DNA from 3 places in the Paenibacillus sp. 2TAF8 genome. Region 3 is predicted to be linked to each of the others. Evidence: predicted binding sites of a transcription regulator. Region 3 holds the regulator's gene; each other region holds the start of a gene.
The links. The regulator LexA, encoded in region 3, represses DNA repair genes until DNA is damaged. The targets are predictions, from matches to a motif close to CGAACATATGTTCG.
Positions count from the first base shown of each region.

Region 1 (6,612 bases), on a different contig from region 3:
TTTCACATGTACATGAATACATGTACTATTCACCGTCTCCAGTGAACCCATAATTAAGAATGGTATAAATCTGTAGAAACCGAAACCGCTTTTTTGGAAGGAAAAAGGGTTGTCCTTTTCTTAACAGACTCATGTCCATTTTAGTATTTGACGAAAGAAATTGTCAAGAGAATGCAGTATTGTTAGTCTTCGCGTCTAGTCCCATAACAATGCTTCATCATCTTCGGCATCTTCTGCCCCATCCTCTTCTATTAAACGATTCACAACCCGGCGCACCAAATCCATGCTAAAACCGCGTCGCATCAAGAAAGGGAACGTTTTACGTTTCTTCTCCTGCACGTCTCCTCGAACTTGTTTCCACTTCTTACGGCCAGCTGTTAATGCAGTGTCGAATTCAGCATCTGCACTAACATCATCCAGCACCTCCGCAATAAGTTCATTGGTAATGCCTTTTTGACGCAATTCTTGTCTAATCCACAGTTTTCCCTTCCGCTGCCCCTCCATACGCTGTCTTGTCCATTCTTTGGCAAACAGATCATCGTCAACAAGCTTTTCTTGCTCAAGTCGATCGAGGACTTCTTCAATAATCGGTGCCGCGAACTCCTTTTGCTTTAGCTTTTGCCGCAATTCATGCCGTGTCCGCTGCTTAAACTCCAAAAAACGCAATGACTGCACGTACGTCCTCTGCCGTTCATCCGCCACGATGATTTCTTCTAGATCTTTCTTCATAAAGGTGTTACCACGCGTCATTCTGTACTTGATCATCACATCTTCCAGAACCGTAAGCGAATAGTTGCCAAAAGAAATCCGATAGCGCGCCTCACGACTTTTAGTTCGCTCCACCAAGGTTATGATAAGTTCTTCATCGTCTGGAAATTGAGAGATGCCGTTTAATTCTGCTTCTTCGTGCAAATCTTCATCATGTGTATCATAACCATGCTGATTTTGGTGATGCTTCACTACGATATTCACGCTCCCAATGGATTGTATTTTTGGCTAAAAAGTGTACTTCCCCTTTGTCCACTCTTAATATGATCCAAGTATAGCTTAGGTCATATATGGCATAGATGCTAACAGCCTCTGTCCGGAATGGACAGAGGCTGTTAGCATCGCGAGAAACCAATCCTATTTAGCTAGGTAAGCATTAGCACTCGTTCAATACAAGTTCAGGACATGTCAGAAGACCGGAACCTGATCCCGTAAAGAAAAATCACTCATTAATTTCGAATAATTCCTGTTCCTCAGCCGCTTCTTTATCTTGCTCTTCACTAGTTGGTGTCGGAACAGCAGTTGTTAGATTGCTGGCCTCACGTATTCTCTGCTCAATCGTATCCGCAATTTCTTTATGTTCTTTCATAAATTGCTTCGCGTTCTCACGACCTTGTCCTAAACGTTCGCCTTCGTAAGAATACCAAGCACCACTTTTGTTGACGATATCCAAATCTGTACCAATATCAATGATACTTCCCTCTCTGGAAATACCTTCACCATACATAATATCAACTTCCGCTTGTTTGAACGGAGGTGCCACTTTGTTTTTCACAACTTTAATACGGGTACGGTTACCCGTAATGTCATTGCCTGATTTGATGCTCTCAATACGACGAACATCCAGACGAACTGTTGAATAGAACTTCAACGCACGACCACCTGGTGTCGTTTCCGGGTTACCAAACATAACGCCAACTTTCTCACGAAGCTGGTTGATGAAGATAGCAATTGTTTTAGATTTGCTGATCGCACCAGACAATTTACGCAACGCTTGAGACATCAGACGCGCCTGCAAACCTACGTGGGAATCACCCATCTCCCCTTCAATCTCTGCTTTTGGTACCAATGCAGCTACAGAGTCAATAACAACGATGTCTACAGCACCACTGCGTACAAGAGCTTCTGCAATTTCCAAACCTTGCTCACCTGTATCCGGTTGAGACAAAAGCAATTCATCAATGTTTACGCCCAATTTGCTTGCATAGCTTGGGTCGAGTGCATGCTCGGCATCGATAAATGCTGCTTGTCCACCCACACGTTGAACTTCAGCAATGGCATGCAATGCCACAGTTGTTTTACCTGAAGACTCAGGTCCATATATTTCAACAATACGGCCTTTAGGCAAGCCGCCTGTTCCTAATGCAATATCCAAAGCCAAGGATCCGCTGGGAATGATTTCCACATTCATGTGAGTTGACTCACCCAATTTCATGATGGAACCTTTACCAAATTGCTTCTCTATTTGACGGAGCGCCATATCAAGCGCAGCACGACGGTCTGACAATAAACTCACACCCTTTACTGTTTATAATATAATGATACCTTGTTTTAACTCGTTTGCCAAGCTTTTTTTCGAACATACATTCGTTTTTTTGTTCAGGCCGAGGCGCCTCTTCCTCACAAAAATACACAAAAAATAGAAAAAGAACCGTAAACAAGGCTGTTTAAGGCCACATTTTACGGTTCTTCCGTCTCTACTCATTATACTTCCTCAATTATGCAAATGCAATCTGTTGCGCAACGATCAATCAATAGCGACCAATTTTTTCCACAGTCGATACAGAATCGCTTTTGCGGAGCGAATGCGGACCGTTTCACGGTTACCATTAATCCGGAGTTCATGAATTTCCGTATCCTTCCCACGCTCAGCCAATGCAATAAATACAAGGCCAGGCGGTTTACGTTCCGAATACCCTGGACCGGCTACTCCGGTTATAGCCAAACCGAAATCAGCATCGCCGATCATACGGACCTGCTCAGCAAGAACCTTTGCCACCTCTGGACTAACTGCGCCCGGAGCATCTTCGCCCTCCAGATAACTGTGCGGCACATTCAGCAGTTTTTCTTTGATCTCATTGGAGTAACATACAATGCCGCCTTTAAGCATGGATGCACTTCCCGGTATGGAAGTAAGGCTCTGCATTACAAGCCCTCCTGTGCAGCTTTCGGCTGCACTCAAAGTCAGCCCCATATCAGACATCATCGTAACAATCGTGTACTCTATAGGCACATCCTCGTTAGCGTACAGATGTTCAGACAAACGTTCACGGATCTGTACCTCCATCGCATCCAGCTTCAGTTTGGCTTCTCCTTCGCTTGGAGCCTTGGTAGAGACACGCACAGTCACTTCCCCTTCACTCGCGTAGGGAGCAATTGTAGGGTCTGTCTGCCCGTCAATGAGGTCAAGCAATCGATCTTCYAGTGCGGATTCACCAATACCTGCGAATTTCAGCATACGTGAATAAATCGGCATTTCTTCAGTAAGAGCATGCTGGAGCAACCAAGGCTTTACTTCCTGCTCAAACATTGGAATCAGTTCCTTAGGGGGACCTGGCATAACAATATAATATTTTTGGTTATCCGCAATCGCGTTGCCGGCAGCAAGGCCCGTTTCATTCGCCAGAGGAGTTCCATCCTCAATAACGATGGCTTGGCGACGGTTATTCTCCGTCATCTCCACATTACGATCCCGGAAAAAACCTTCAATTTTATCCATAGCCATGCGGTCGATATGCAGCTTCCGGTTAAGTACAGCAGCCAGCGCGTCTTTGGTCAGATCATCCTGTGTTGGACCGATTCCCCCAGAAAATAAAATAATGTCTGCGCGTCCCTGCGCGATGCGTATTGCTTCACTAAGCCGATTCAAGTTATCTCCAACTACCGTCTGAAAATATACGTCGATCCCCATTGCAGCAAGTTCCCGGGAAAGGTATCTGGCATTCGTATTTACGATTTGTCCAAGCAACAGTTCTGTTCCAACTGCGATAATCTCTGCCTTCATTCCAGTTTCCTCCTGTGCACATGTTGAGTAGTCAAAGGGCAATAGGATAAGTTCCTATTGCCCTTTGACCCGATGAGTCTTTCATCATTACCCATTCCAGCATAAATCATTACGCTTTTGATAAATGAAGCAAGTTTTTGTTTTTGATAAAGTAGTCAATTCCCGACCAGATCGTGATCAGAGCAGCCGCCCATACCGCGATCTCATCAACATGAATGCCTGTGTACGAGAACGGAAAATTGTTCAGCAGCATCAAAACAATCGCTACGATCTGTACTACCGTTTTCAGTTTGCCCCACGCACTCGCAGCAACAACCGAACCGTCCAGCAAAGCAATCTGGCGCAGACCAGTCACGGCAAATTCACGGCTAATAATAACGACTGCAATCCATGAATCCAGCTTGCCCATTTGAACCAGTGAAATCAGAACAGCGGTAACCAGCAGTTTGTCTGCCAGAGGGTCCAGCAGTTTGCCCAAATTGGTGACCATATTGTTTTTTCTTGCAAGATAGCCGTCTATTCCATCCGTGCTTGCAGCAACGATAAAAATAAAAGCAGCAATTAACTGATTATACGGAAGCATAAAGCTTCCAAGATGCAACGGCTCTGGATAAAACGGAAAATCCACCAGCAGGAACACCATCAAAAAAGGGATTAAGCAAATTCGTGCAAGCGTAATCCGGTTGGGTAAATTCACAAGACGCCCTCCCTTTGTATCCTTCATTACTTCAAACATTCATCTTAATCCCGTATTCATCATCTGAAGCAAAGAATGAACGTTTGAACCGTCGACTTTGTATTTACATGAAACCCTATGTAGAAACGCAAAAAATAAAGTCTACCGCTCAAACGCAAAACCGCTTTTAAACGCTCCGGTGACTTCCAGAAGTGTACTGCTTTTCACAAAGTCAGCAAACGATGAAGACTGGACTTGATGTATGACTGCCAGCAATGCACATTCAGTATAATATACGTACCAATACAGTGTCAAAAGGACATTGTTAGGCAAGAATTCTTATTTAAAGTTAGTATATTGCAGATCCAACGGCAAGTTAGCTCCATTAAGCAATTGCATAACGGCTTGCAGATCGTTTTTGCTTTTTCCAGTCACACGAAGTTGATCTCCCTGAATCTGACTCTTCACCTTCAGTTTGGAATCACGAATGAGAATATTAATTTTTTTGGCAACATCTTGGTCAATCCCCTGTTTGAAATTCAAACGCTGGCGAACCGTACCAGAAGAAGCTGGCTCTACTTTACCATAATCCATGTTTTTCAGCGGAAGCCCACGCTTTGCCATTTTGGATTGCAGTACCTCGATAACAGCTTTTAATTTGGTCTCATCATCAGACACAATCGTTAGAGCATCTTTATCCAATTTCAGGCTACTTTTGCTGCCCTTGAAATCATAACGAGCACCAATTTCCTTTTCCGTTTGTGTAACGGCATTGGTCAATTCCTGCAAGTCCATTTTGGACACAATATCAAATGAATTTTCTGAACTCAAACCGAGTCACCCTTTCAGTTAATCATATGTTCTGTAACATTATAGAGTAAACTTCACACAAAAGTCTAATTTTAGCTATGTCTACCCATAGAAAAAAGCATTTTTGGCGTACCTTCTGGTCACCAAAAATGCTTGCTGGTTCAGCTACCCCTAATACCGGCTACGGTCAGGCTGTCTGAACATATCGAGCACACCGAGAACGATATGCGCAAGTCCAAAGCCCAATATTCCGTAGCCCCAGGCATTTGGAGTCAGGTAATAACCCAGGAGGCTGACAATGATCCCTAAACCGGTTACGATCCAGCTGACTGTCACGGCCTTCCACCTCACTTCACCATAAGTTGACTGCAATTGAAGACGAGTTTATTGTCCCCTGCAGTCAACCAGGTTATTCGTTGCTGGTGCTTCCGCCGCCATCAGAGGAGTCACTATTCGTTGTCCCCGCTGCGCCTTCAGTTCCTGTGGAAGAAGCTGTGCTGTCTGTATCCAATTTAAGACGAATACGGTTGGTTGCTTTGCCATCCGTCACCACTTGACCGCCAACATCAATTGTCGTTGCTGCCGCATATCCGGACTTAATGTACATTCCTGTACTATCCAAAGTAAATGTAAACGTGTCACCGTCGGCTGTATTACCATACTGGAGCTTCTCCCCGCTGGAATTCTCGCCTTTATAAACCTCAAGCCAGCTGTTCCCTGTCGCCTTGATCGTCACGGTTACGGGCTGACCTGCGCTTCCGCTTACTTTAAAGTTTGTGATATTGCCCGATTTTCCATCCTCTGAAACTGTAACCGAACCAGGTGTGCTTGGCGGTGCTCCCTCTTGGTTCTCACCTGTTTGGCCATCCGTCTGTCCATCGGTTTGACCGTTATTTTGCTCACCGGTCTGACCGGTCGCTTCACTACCGCCACCGTTTCCGCCAGCCTCACCTTTACCGGTATCCTTAGACCCCGAATCCGTTGCAGGCGGTGTCGCCGCTTGCCCATTGTCGGACGACGGATCAGGTTTGTCATTAGCAGGTTTCTGACTGTCCGTGATTTTCGTATCATCCAGCCCTTGTGGGTTGGTATCATCACCCTTGTTGTTTGCCATATATACATACAAAAGAACGAAGATCAAAATAGGAAATGTCCACATTAGAGCAACAGACATCCAGCGATTACTCCGCTCCACCGGTCGGTTGGAGCGTTTCTGGATCACTGGCTCCATAGTCGCCTCCGTAGCCTCTGCAGGTACGTCCTTTTTATGTCCTTCCAGCAGCTCATCTGGATTCAGTCCCACTGTTTCCGCATAGGTTTTGATAAATGCACGCACATAGAAGCTGCCAGGCAG
Region 1 is NZ_JBFRFN010000014.1:143,317-149,928, reverse strand. It holds gene AB4Z30_RS20475 (regulatory protein RecX) at 196-960, opposite strand; gene recA (recombinase RecA) at 1,211-2,275, opposite strand; gene AB4Z30_RS20465 (competence/damage-inducible protein A) at 2,516-3,772, opposite strand; gene pgsA (CDP-diacylglycerol--glycerol-3-phosphate 3-phosphatidyltransferase) at 3,882-4,469, opposite strand; gene AB4Z30_RS20455 (YajQ family cyclic di-GMP-binding protein) at 4,788-5,279, opposite strand; gene AB4Z30_RS20450 (hypothetical protein) at 5,430-5,594, opposite strand; gene AB4Z30_RS20445 (RodZ domain-containing protein) at 5,668-6,612, opposite strand, start outside.
Region 1: a site for LexA is predicted at 2,345-2,358, ahead of recA (recombinase RecA). Genes of this name have one in related genera too.

Region 2 (6,612 bases), on a different contig from region 3:
ACAAGCAATCGATCCACGCTGAATCCCTGGGAAGGGTCTGCAATTTTGCGAATAATCCGCTCAACCAGCACCGCTGTTTTTCCCGATCCTGCAGCTGCGGCAACCAGAATATCTTCTCCATGCTCGGAAATGGCGCTCCACTGATCATCACTCCAGAAGCTGCCTTCTGGTTTAGGCATATGCATCATAACGTTTCCCCTTCCCTGCTGTGAGACAACATATCCCAAACTTGCTGTTTGCCCGGTTTGGACAGCAGTTTATAGTCATTCCCCTCAATATTTTCATCAAACTGACAGACCGGTTTGAATGGACAGAATGTACATGCAATCTCCTGCTGTATCCGATACGGCTCGATGGCTGTATCTCCATCTGTAATGCGAGTTCCGATCTCGCGGATATTGCCACGAACAGCAGCAAGTAGCGTATCCCACTGTTCTGGAGTAGCTACCGCAGCACTGCTGTAGAAGCTGCCATCTGCTTTCAGTGCCACCGGAATAATCGCGGAATGTCCTTTGTCCAACGTGTGATCCATCTGAGCAACAGCATCGCGATCTGCCAGCAGCAGACCTTTCATTTTAAAGCGTTTCAACAGCTCTTGCCCGGCCTGTTCCGACGTCATGCCATTGGCCGATTGCAACAGGGGATTATGCACATGGAAATAGAGAGTGCCTCCTGGCATCGCCGTCTCCCCTAACCACTCCTCAGCCGCACTGAGCAATACTTCCAGATAGGTGAGCATTTGCAGTGACAACCCGTAGTACACTTCATGAAGCTTGAGATCTGTCTGGCTGGATTTGTAATCAATCACTCGCAGCAACAGACCGTTCTCTCCTTCAGCGACATCGACACGGTCAATCCGGCCGACAATCTCCAGCACACACCCGTTTTCCAGTTCAAAACGCAATGGCGGCAGAGGTTTCCCCGGACCAAAGTCAAGTTCCAGCCCAATCGGCTCAAAGCTGCCGCGTCTGGACTGTTCACCCAGAATGACGGAGGCACGACTGACGATATCTTTTAATTTGCGGAAAATATAACCGTAACGCTTCGTGCTTAGCAAAATTTCGCCCTGAAGCTGCGGAGCAATCTGCTCCACCGTTTGCTCTGCCTCTTGACGGCATTGATCCGGTGTCAGACTGCCCCAACTGCGATTTTCCTCACGCAGACGCATAGCCAGCTGACTTAGTGCAGCATGGAACAACTGACCGATATCCGGCGCCTGAAGACGATACAATTGCCGTTCTCTAAGCTTCAGTCCGTGAGATGCAAAATGAGAGAATGGACAAGCAACAAACCGCTCCATCCGTGAAACACTTGTCCGTACCTCCGTACCATACAGCCTACGGCTGGTTGATGTTTCCAGCCGCAGCGCACGGTTACGATAAAAGACAGAACCCAGCAGCCGCTCCAGCCCAGGGCGGCTCTCTTCACGCGTTACATGCCAATTGTAAACTGCCCACCATATGTCGGGAATGTCTTCTCCCCTGCGCCATCTGCGCAGCTGTCCAATCAGCATGGATAAACTCTGTTCTGGATGAATCGCGTATGAGAGGTGTACGGCATCCGAATCCGAAACCGGTGGCTGAGCAAGTAAAGGCTGCTCCTGTAATGCAAACATTTTGCGTATATGGCGCACAATTTCGGATGGAAGTAATGATTTACCCTCATCATCTGCAACCGGATAGCTGAGCCATAACTGCTTGCTGGCAGCGGTCAGAGCTGTATAAATCAGAAAGCGTTCATCCAGCATGAGTCTTGTTGCACCAGGTCCAAGACTCATGCCTTTCTCTGTCAGCAGCGACCTTTCCTGCTCGGTTAATACACCGTCGTCCTGAGGGATGGCTGGCAGTTCTCCATCAACCGCCCCAAGAATAAATACATATTTAATATCACGCAGACGTGTGCGATCCATGGAACCAAACAGCACCTGATCAAGCGCTGGTGGAACAAGCCCGAGCTTGAGTTCAGTCAATCCGGTTTCCATCATACCCGAAAATAAAGTGATATCCAGACGTTCATTGCCCATCATATCAACCATCTGATCCATCAGATCCAGCACAGCACCCCACATTTGCCGATGCTCTCTGGATCGCTCCGGATCCCCTTGTGCTTTGGCCTGAGCGGACATCTGATCCAGCTTGTGTGCGATGTCTGCATCATCTAAAAGTCCGAATAGCGCCTCACACTGAGCAGCAGCCGTTTTGGCTTTTTTCATTCGCTTCTCAAACGTGCCCAGTGCAGAAGTGATTAAGGCTCTGCAACTTTCCATCAGCGATAACACAGCATCTCGCCCTCGGCTGCGTGCCTCCTGCCCATTATCCTCCAGCGAGAGACTTGGCACATATTTCCACGGCTTGCCATCCGTCCAACGATATCCATGGATACCACAGGCAAGCACATAATTCTCCAGCTGATCCATATCTTCACGCGTGATGGAACCATCCAGCGGAAGCAGCAGATCCGTTTTGACACAGCGAAAAACATCTTCATACCGCCAGTTGCGCCGAACGATATCCAGTGCGGAACGAATGAATTCAGCCAACGGATGATGCAGTTCACTCCGTCTTCGGTCCAGAAAGACCGGAACATCATAATCTCTGAATAACGGCTCCGCAATATCAGCATACGTCTCTAATCCGCGAACCAACACCGCCATGTCCCGATATCTCGCTCCATCCTCCTGCGCCAGACGGCGCATTTCACGCAGTGCACCCTCCAGCTCTGCCCGGCGATTCTCCGCAGCCATCAAACGTATCCCTGGGTCCTCTCCCTGACTTCTCCAGCGAATTCGCCGATCAAAGCCAGCCTCCAGATGGGCAAGTCCCGGCCGATCCTTAAATCTCGGCAACACTTCACCATGCAGTACCGTTGTATCGCTGGACACACCCAAATGATCAGCCATGCCTTTGAGACGTACATAAGCACTAGCCGTTGGATAAAATAATTCCAGCTCTCCTGGCAGCATACCTTGCTCGTAAGCACCATCAAGCGTTAGAGAAATGGTGACAGACGAAGCCTGCAACATCAACTGCCCAATAACACTCAGCTCTTGTGAAGTGAAACTATGAAAGCCGTCAATCCAAACGTCAGCTCCCTGCAGCCATGTGCTTTCTGGCAAACGGCCCGTTAGTTCGTTCAGCGTATCCTCATCATCTATATATAAATCTGCCAATTCCTTCTCGTAATCATGGTAGATCAGATTCAAATCATGCAGTTTGTCTTCCAGAATAGGTGAAGCCGATGCAATGCTCCATTCTGCAAGTCCTTCTTCGAGTGCCGAAGAATGAACCTCATATCGTTTAAACTCACTATATAAATTAGTCAATTCCCCAATAAACCCAAGCTGGCTGCCAGAAGCAGCAAAGAGACGTAATTCTTCTTTCCTACGTTGAATGACTTTATATAAAAGCATCTTCTTACCTTCGGCTCCAATCGGAATACGGGCAGAACCTCCGGCCTCCTGCATAACACGATAAGCAAGACGGCGAAATCCAAGTACTTCGGCACGCATCGTGCCTTTAATACCTCCAGAGGATACCAGCGCCTGCTCTGTGCGAAACGAACTCTGTTCCGGAACAAGCAGAATTAGTGGTTTTCCTTGGGGCTCCTGCCTAAGCAGGGATATGATTTCTCGGGTAATCAGTGTGCTTTTACCACTGCCTGCCCGGCCAATAACAAAGCGTACGGACATGTGTCATCCTCCAAACTGCACGTACAAGATTTTAATTTCCAGTATACCATACCTGGTCTGCTTCGGAACATACGTTTGCCATGATCCACCTAATAAGACCATAATATTGTTATTGAAAACGAAGTAAACAGAATTAAAAAAGCCGCCACCTGTTCAATACAGCCAGCAGCATCAATTATGGAATGAAGTTTATTTCCAATCTCGGTGACAGATAAACCTATTCGCAGTTTTCAAGTCCACGATTCAGTTAAACAAATTCAAGCTCTATAGCCTTTTGCACTAATGTCTGATCATTGGTTAGTAACCCGTAGCTTAAAATCGTTACGCAGCAGTTAAAAAGATCTCCCATAGGCCAGTGATGCGGTCGTTTGGTCAAATATTCTTCAACAGCAGCAACCTGCTCTATGCGCGGCAGCAAATACTTGCTTTCAGCTTCTTTGAAGCTGTCTGCTGTTTGCTGAGCAGCTTCTTGTATATTTTCAGAGGAAACAAGAACAGAATGTTTATGCTCCGTATACTTTTCAACACTGTTGCCGAAGCCGACTGTAGCATTTGAGATCATCGTTATTTGATGCTTGTCAAGAAATGTATGTAATCGTTCAGCTCTTTTAGATTTCGCATATCAATGTAAGCCTGCTACGTCTATAATTACGCGTTTCAACAACATACCCGTACACATAGCGAGCAGACCTGCTCCTTTCTTCAACTTAAATTCCTTCGGTTTCCAACCTAGACATACATAAATGAGTCGGAACAAAGGCTGAGCACCGTATTCTTTTCGATCAACAATATAAGCTATTCACCAAGATCAAGATTTTACTCATAAACAAAATACCCTATAAGATGGACTTTTTAAAGTGTCTATCTCATAGGGTACATATCATTCTAAAACAGTCCTCTTAATTTTTTTTGCTTCTCACTTCAAAAATAGCGAATTTCAGGTAATGCCCTTCATCTACGCCCAAAATTTGCGGGTGATCCTTACCGGCCGCTTTCCAGTCAATTAAACGTAGCACTTTGCCTGCATCTTCCGCTGCATCGGCAATCGTTTCAAGGAAGAGATCAGGACGCATGTGGTAGGAGCAGCTTGCGGTTACCAAATATCCACCCTCATTGACCAGTTTCATGCCTTGCAGGTTGATGTCCTTGTAGCCGCGGCATGCCCCTTTGACTGCTGATTTTGTTTTGGCAAACGCAGGTGGATCCAGAATAACGACATCAAACGTTTTTCCAGCACTGGACAATGCTTTGGAGGTATCTACCTTTTGCTCCGCTGCTCGTGCGCGTGCATTGCGCTCATCAAGTCCTTTGACTTGCTCACGCAGATATTGAAAAGCATCGGCCACAACGAACTCAACCCGATCCGTGAAACCATTTAGCTCGACATTGGTTCGTGCGCTCTCAATCGCATGTTCGGAAATATCGAGGCAGGTTACCTTTTTCGCACCAAATTTGCAAGCGTTCAGGGTGAAGCTGCCGGTATGAGAGAAACATTCCAGCACGGTGGCACCATCCCAATAGGGGAAAGTAACCACTTTGCCGCCCTTGTTCACAGGCAACAGCTGTTCTGTTCCTTCATGCTCGATCTGTTGCACAGTGATGCCGCTTTTGTACCCCCAGCCTTTCATCAACGGTTCAATGGCAGCCCGATTTTCCCGCTGGTCGAAGAAGTACCCTGTCTTCTGTCCTTCCACGATATCCACCTTGATAAGTAGCCCATTTTCGGTCACAGTCACATGACGCGGGCATTCCCCGTAAAGTGGTCCTTTAATCTGCTCCAGACCTTCGAGTTCACGGATAGAGACATCACTGCGCTCATAGATACCTTCCGGCTGCATCACTTCAATGAGAGCCTGCACAATGGCTTCACGGCAACGGTCCATACCCAGTGTAAGGATCTGCACAACTAAAATGCTATCAAACCGATCAACAATCAATCCAGGCAGAAAATCAGCTTCGCCATAAACAAGACGGTAGGCTTTGCCATCCTGAATGAAGCGTTCACGGTGACGCAAACAGTCATGGAAACGAGCCGCAAAAAAGGCGGTATCCATCTGTTCAAACTCCAAAGGCTGGTATGAGACTATACGAACGGTAATCTGTGAAGCCGGATTATAATATCCTGTAGCCAAGTAACGACCTTGATGATTCAGTACATTGACGATATCACCCGGTTCCGGGTTGCCGTCTACAGTTGCAATTTCATTATTAAAAATCCAGGGATGTGCATGTTCCAGCCGCTTTTTGCGGCTTCGTTCCAGTGTTACGGATGGCAAGATTGATCCACTTCTTTCGTAAGTTAGTTGAAAAGATAGGTTTGGGCGGCAGAGGCCGCTCCGGGGACGAATCGATTCTATGATCGCTGTTGTCCTCGGATTTTTCTGATTCCCCTTCTCCAAAGGGAAAATCCGAGGACAAGCCTATGCTTCCGATGTAGCTTTCTTTCAGAAAGCTTTCAGGCGAGCGCTTCGCTTCTTTGGATTCGATTTCGTCCCCTCCGCTGCGTTTGCCGAATCACCGTATCTTTTGCATGGGAGTTAACAGTTTCAATTCCTCTTGTGCTTGTCATGCTTGTCTCTGCTTCCTCATAGGATAAGTGATAAGGAATCGGACGGGAGGAATGATTCGTAATGTTCAGAGAAGTAATTCTGCCTCTGTTATATGGGCTGATTATCTTTTTTGGCGGTATGAAGCTGATGGAGACAGCGCTGCAACGCATGGCTGGGCCGATGCTGGCAGGCTGGTTAAACCGTGCCACTTCTGCCCCATGGAAGGGTATGGCATTCAGTGCAGGCGCAACTGCTCTGCTGCAGAGCAGCACTGCGGTAACGGTGCTCACCATAGGACTAGCTAACGCGCGCTTAATTACCTATGGACGCACACTCGGCATTATCTTGGGGACCAATATTGGAACCTGCTTAACG
Region 2 is NZ_JBFRFN010000015.1:104,271-110,882, reverse strand. It holds gene addA (helicase-exonuclease AddAB subunit AddA) at 1-188, opposite strand, end outside; gene addB (helicase-exonuclease AddAB subunit AddB) at 185-3,688, opposite strand; gene AB4Z30_RS20940 (hypothetical protein) at 3,936-4,250, opposite strand; gene AB4Z30_RS20935 (class I SAM-dependent rRNA methyltransferase) at 4,588-5,964, opposite strand; gene AB4Z30_RS20930 (Na/Pi cotransporter family protein) at 6,319-6,612, shown strand, end outside.
Region 2: a site for LexA is predicted at 3,753-3,766, ahead of addB (helicase-exonuclease AddAB subunit AddB). Genes of this name have one in related genera too.

Region 3 (6,612 bases):
AAAGGTAGATTAGAGTCGTTTTCAGGAGAAGGGTCTGAGAGAAAATTGGTAATAAGTATTTACTTTCAAGCACCTCCAAATCAGATTGATGAGAGAAAAACTGAAATGAAGTATACGGAGATATTTCAACCGTGTGAGCAAAGGGTTGTTGAGTTACTAAAGGATATAGGTATGAATATGGAATTGCTCGGCACACATATAACAAATGTTCTAAACTCAAACGTTCCACAGAATTTAAGAAGTACCTATCCAGTCATCATCTATACTCCTGCTTTGGGACTAGACAGAGATTTGTATATGTATAACATAGAAGAATTAGCTAAACAAGGATTTATGGTCTTTACAATCAGTGCACCCCACGAGGCTATGTTCACGGTTTTTCCAAATGGAGAATATGTACATCAATCAGAAAAAATGAGACAAATAGGTTCTGATAATTATAGTGAATTAAATGAATTGGTATCTATAAGAAAAAAGGATATTCAATTACTTCTTGATCTACTCCCGATCTTAAATACCAAGGATGAAACATTACAAGGATGTATTGAGCTTGATAAAATCGCCCTAATTGGCCATTCATTAGGCGGTATTGCTGCATTAGAAGTAGCTATGCAAGATGAGCGAATACAAGCAAGTGTGTTATTAGACCCTAGTATGCAATTATACAGAGAAGAATATGTGGAGAGGAAACGCATGCCTCTTACACTTATGTTACGTCAAGAAGCTTCGAATCTCGAACAATTAAAACAAAAACTAGGGGAAGAGATTGCATCTAAATTTATACAAGGGCAAGAACGACTGTTTCAGAAATTATGTGGATATGGTTATTTTGTAAAGATACATAAAGCTTCCCATATGTCGTTTAGTGATATGCCGTTGTTCGAAGAAGATACGGTTCTGAGTCATAAAACCCGTGAGATCCACGAAATAATAAACAAGACTGTAACCGCTTTTTTGGAAGGGTGTTTAGTCAAACAGACTAATTCGTTCAGCTCTGTAATGGGTAATGGAGAGGGAACTATAAGTATTATTAATGGCCTTGGTGAGAAAATTTAATTTTACCCATTATCGGAGGTAAGAGAGATTATTAATCTTGTTTTCCTTATGTAGGTGGGTTTTTAGAAGTAATTAATTTGCATTTGAAAACACTTCAGAGAGCCAATTTTGCTAAATTTCGTTCCAATCCAGAAAGTTTCCGAAGTTGTGCTGATAGTACGTCTAGCGAAAGTAAGACAGCTGGGGGCGGAAAAGTGGTAAAAGGTGCACTTCAGTAGATTTCAAGACAAGCCTTAGATATTTTTATCAATTAATTAATTTCAATACATGAAAAATGCTCAACTGAAGTGTATATCAGAATATTCTTTGAAAGGCTTAGGTTACAAATATGCTTGAAAAGTATTTAAGTGTCATTTTGTTGTTTAGAAGCATTAACCTGTTTCAAGTGTATGTTGATAGTTTCATATATAAAAGATATAATTAATTTGATTTTGGGCAATATAATTCTAAACAATCAATTGGAGATGGTACTTTTGGAACAACAAGCGAAACAACTTGTGACTAAACAACGTACGTTTTTTAATACAGGACAAACTAAATCAGTGGAGTATCGGATTCAGGCTTTGCAAAATTTGAGGAAGGGGATTGAAAAATACCAACAACGCATTCTGGATGCACTTCGTGCTGATCTTAACAAATCTGAGGCTGAAGGATTTAGCTCTGAAATTCGTATCGTGTTGGGTGAACTGGATTATACCCTGGAACATCTTCGAAATTGGGCTGCACCGCGTACTGTACCAACAAGCTCGGCTATGCCAGATGCGGTTAGCACGATTTACCCTGAACCCTACGGAGTTGCTCTGATCATTGCACCCTGGAATTATCCGTTCCAATTGGCTTTTGGACCGCTGATTGGTGCGATAGCTGCAGGGAACTGTGCAGTGATTAAACCTTCTGAGCTTACACCGGCGACTTCTCGTTTGATCTTCGATCTTATTCAAGACATATATTCAGAGGAGTACATCGCCGTAATGGAAGGTGAGGTTGAAACGAGCACAGCTCTACTTAATGAGAAATTCGATTACATTTTCTTCACAGGTAGTATAGGAGTGGGGCGTATTGTCATGAAAGCTGCTGCAGAACACTTAACTCCGGTGACATTAGAATTAGGCGGTAAAAGTCCGGCAATTGTGCATAAGGATGCTGATTTACAACTCGCAGCACAACGCATTGTACGTGGTAAATTCCTCAATGCAGGACAAACCTGTGTTGCACCAGACTATTTATTAGTAGATGAGCAGGTACATGATCAATTTATCGAACATATCAGAGCTGAGGTAAGCAATGCATATGGGGATGATGTAATGCAAAATAAAGATTTCCCACATATCGTTAATGCGCGTAACTTTGATCGTTTGTCTGCTTTCCTTACAAATGGCAGTACTTTAATGGGAGGACGATCGAATCGAGATCAGCTTATGATTGAACCAACTGTTCTTGGCGATATCACTTGGGATTCTCCAGTAATGCAGGAAGAAATTTTTGGGCCTGTCTTGCCTGTAATAAAATACAGTGAGCTTGATCCGATCCTTGGGGAAATTGTCTGCCGGGCTAAACCTCTGGCGTTGTACCTGTTTACTGAGAATGAAGTCTTGCAGGAACAGGTATTGAATCAGATTTCTTTTGGTGGAGGTTGTATTAATGACACACTGTTCCACATGACTTCGCATTATTTGCCTTTTGGCGGTGTCGGAGAGAGTGGGATGGGTTCATATCATGGACAACAAAGCTTTGAAGTATTTTCGCATCACAAAAGTATTCTTAAACGCAGCAAGTAATTTTGTTTCTAGGGAGATTTGTTATTCGATACTTGTTAGTGGATTCCGCTTCAACTGTTGAGGTAAAAGAAAGAGGTTGTCCTGTTGATCAGGACAACCTCTTTCGTATTCTATCAGGTATAACATATTAGCAGTATTAATAAATCAAGTGCATTAATGAATATCTCGGAAAAGACCGATAACCTTGCCTAAAATGCTAACATGTTTCAACCGCAATGGTTCAAATGTTGAGTTCTCCGGTTGAAGGCGAATATGATCCTTTTCCTTATAAAACGTCTTCACTGTTGCTTCATCATCCTCAGTCATGGCAACGACAATATCACCATTGTCAGCTGTTTGCTGCTGACGAACGATTACATAATCTCCATTAACAATTCCCGCTTCAATCATACTATCACCAACAACGGAAAGCATAAACACTTTCTGTTCACCTACATAATGAGTAGGAAGAGGGAAGTAATCTTCAATGTTTTCTGTTGCTGTAATCGGGACACCTGCTGTAACTTTACCCACAACTGGAATACGTGCAACGCTATGGGCGAACTGATGAGAATGCTCGGACTCTTCTTGGCTCAATAGCTCAATCGCTCTTGGCTTGGTCGGGTCACGTCTGATCAACCCTTTCTTCTCCAAGCGATCCAAATGTCCATGCACTGTGGAACTGGAAGCTAGTCCAACCGCTTCGCCAATTTCTCGTACGGAAGGAGGATACCCCTTCAACCGGACTTCGTTTCGTATAAATTCCAGAATAGCCTGTTGCCTGCTGGATATCTTCGACATACCGTATCAACCCCATTTTAGTAACGTTTGGGAAAATTATAACATAGAACCTCCGTTCGTACAAACATAAGTTCTAAAGAAATCATATTATTTCAATAAATTTATTCATTTAAACTCATTTGTTGCTGGAAAAAGGGTTTAACAGTAAACCCTGTACATTATTATTTCAAGAAAAGGGGTTTTAACGTCAGAAAAAATAGCGAACAATTGTTCTAAAAAAGTCTTGAACAAAACAAGTGTTCGTGTTATATTATTTTCAACAGATAGGAACAAACGTTTGGAGGCGAAGTGTAAATGAGATATTCTACGTATCAGAGCATTTATGAACCAGTCAATACGGAAGCTGTGGAATCTAATATAAGTCAATTCAGAATGTTTATAACACGGTTCAAATTTTCTCAAGGGTTAGTTAAACTTATTATTGCTTCATTAATTATATTTATTGGGTGCAGTACTGTTATAACTGTCTTTGCTGGTAATGAGAATGATTTGCTGCCTGGAGGAAAGGTCGCTGTATCTCAGGGAGAAACGTTATGGAGTATTTCTTTGGAACATAAACCAACGGCGATGGATACTCGTATATATATAGAAGCAATCAAAAAGGTAAATCAACTGGAAACAGCCACAATTCAGACAGGTCAAGTGCTAATACTGCCTCAGTTTGTTAAATAAAATGCGGATCAATGTGCGTTGACGCTTGCCAACTTGACAAGCTGTCTCTATCATGTCAAAGTTAATATGACTTTGTATTTTTGGAGGGGACAAGCTTGGATATAGATAGTCTGGTAGCACGCATTAACGAATTGGCTCGCAAGCAGAAATCCACTGGACTGTCAGAGGAAGAACTTGTTGAACGTGCCAAGTTGAGAGAGATTTATTTGGGTAACATTCGCAACAATTTCAGACAGCAACTCGATTCGATTGAGGTTGTTGACGATGACAAAGGCCAAGGCCACCAAGGCAAACTCAAACATTAATTTATGAAACCTAAACATATCGTCATGATATTTAGGTTTCTTCATGTTCTTTGGGGATGCTTACTATAAGGGGGGGATATCGGTTTGCAAAATAGTTATGTAAGCCGATACAAGACACATAAGGGGGATTCACATGTCGCGGCGTTCGTTTGAGAGAACGGTTCGGAAAAATTCGAAGCAATTGAACCAGCAACGTAAAAAAAGCGGTCAGCCAATAACAGGAAATCCAGGTGAGGATAAATACAAAGGTAGAAGCCTGTTGTTTCCGATTTTTTTAATTGGTTTAGCGTTTTTGTATCTGTTCATGAGTACCTTTTTAGTCCAAAAACCGATGACAACATGGGATTGGGTCACGATGCTACTCTATGTATTTTTGGCAGTCATTTTTATGCTTCGCCGTCCTTACATTAAAATCAGTAGCAATCGGATCATTACAACAAAGGGTAATCGCGAACGCTCTATAGGTGTTGAAGATATTATCAAGTTCCGATTTGAACCAGGTACTGTTGTGATTGAACACAACAGTCGCGGAAAAAGATGGGTCTTCACCAAGTTATTAAATCGTTACGATACAGATGCAATAACCGAGCGCTTGCAAAAATTTGCAAAAGCACACCAGATCACCGTGGAAACCATTGATAAGTAATTAATTTATAAAGGGGCAGATGATCGGAATGGCGTTGAAAGCGATTATGTTTGACCTGGATGATACTTTATTGTGGGACGAACGCAGTGTTCGAGAAGCATTCCATGAAACTTGTCTGATTGCAGGAACAGAAACAGGTGTTAATGTTGAAGCACTCGAAGAGGCTGTTCGTCACGAAGCACGTGAACTATATGAATCCTACGAAACGTTTCCTTTTACCAAAATGATCGGAATTAATCCTTTTGAAGGACTTTGGGCGAATTTCACGGGAGGAGAACAACCGGAGTTTCGCCAGCTAGAACAATTGGCTCCTATCTATCGGAAGGAGTCATGGCGCCGTGGCTTGCTCAAGCTGGGTGTGGATCAGGAAGAGCTTGCAGAAAGGTTGGCCTCGCAGTTTGGGGCAGAACGTAGATCAAGACCACATGTTTATGAAGAGACAATGGATACGCTGCGTCACTTGCAAGGAAAGTACAAACTGTTGCTTTTGACTAACGGATGTCCTGCTTTACAGCAAGAGAAACTTGATGGTGTTCCAGAGTTATCCCCTTTCTTTGATGAGATTATTATCTCAGGCAACTTTGGTAAGGGGAAACCGGATCCATCCATTTTCGAGCATGCTCTTAGTAGACTGGGTGTTCAACCGGAAGAAAGCATGATGGTTGGCGATAAGTTAACGACAGATATTCGTGGGGCGTTGTCATCGGGTATCCGTGCTGTATGGATTAACCGTGAGAACAAAGAGAACAACGAAACCTATTCTCCGAATCATGAAATTAAACATTTGTCTGAATTAGAGGGTCTAATCGCTAATTTTTAAAAGTTTGACAGAGCTAACTCTTCGCTTATCTCGTTTTAAAATCAAACATTGGTTATGACTTGAACGATTATTTGTTCAAGAGTCATGACCAATGTTTTTTTGTCTGCCTATATCTAATAAGATGTGTTAATAACCAATTGTTAGGAGAGATTATCTGTTTTTTTAATAAAAAAATGTTGAAATTCAAAAATGACTCCTTTAAAATACAACTAACATACTAGTCAGACTAGTTTTTTTGAAGGAGTTTTGTATCTTATCCAATCATTCATATGATCCACAAATTTTCGTTTGAAATATGTTAAACCATATAAAACGATCACGATACGAAGCCTTAAAAAGTGAAATCATTTCATTTGTTATTGTTGTAAGCGCTTCATATTCGGATTGTAAAGTTTATCGGCATTCAAGCAATGCAATCTTGTTTAGATCCTGTAAATTTGTATGTGTTTGATTGTACATAAAAACAAAATTGAGACCGTTTACATTTTATTTTGTAGTTGGAGGTGAAAGTAACATCATAGGCATCCTATGCATCCTATGCATCCTATGCATCTA
Region 3 is NZ_JBFRFN010000008.1:248,521-255,132, reverse strand. It holds gene AB4Z30_RS14710 (alpha/beta hydrolase) at 1-1,056, shown strand, start outside; gene AB4Z30_RS14705 (aldehyde dehydrogenase) at 1,521-2,834, shown strand; gene lexA (transcriptional repressor LexA) at 2,988-3,614, opposite strand; gene AB4Z30_RS14695 (LysM peptidoglycan-binding domain-containing protein) at 3,909-4,286, shown strand; gene AB4Z30_RS14690 (DUF896 domain-containing protein) at 4,382-4,591, shown strand; gene AB4Z30_RS14685 (hypothetical protein) at 4,725-5,237, shown strand; gene AB4Z30_RS14680 (HAD family hydrolase) at 5,266-6,057, shown strand.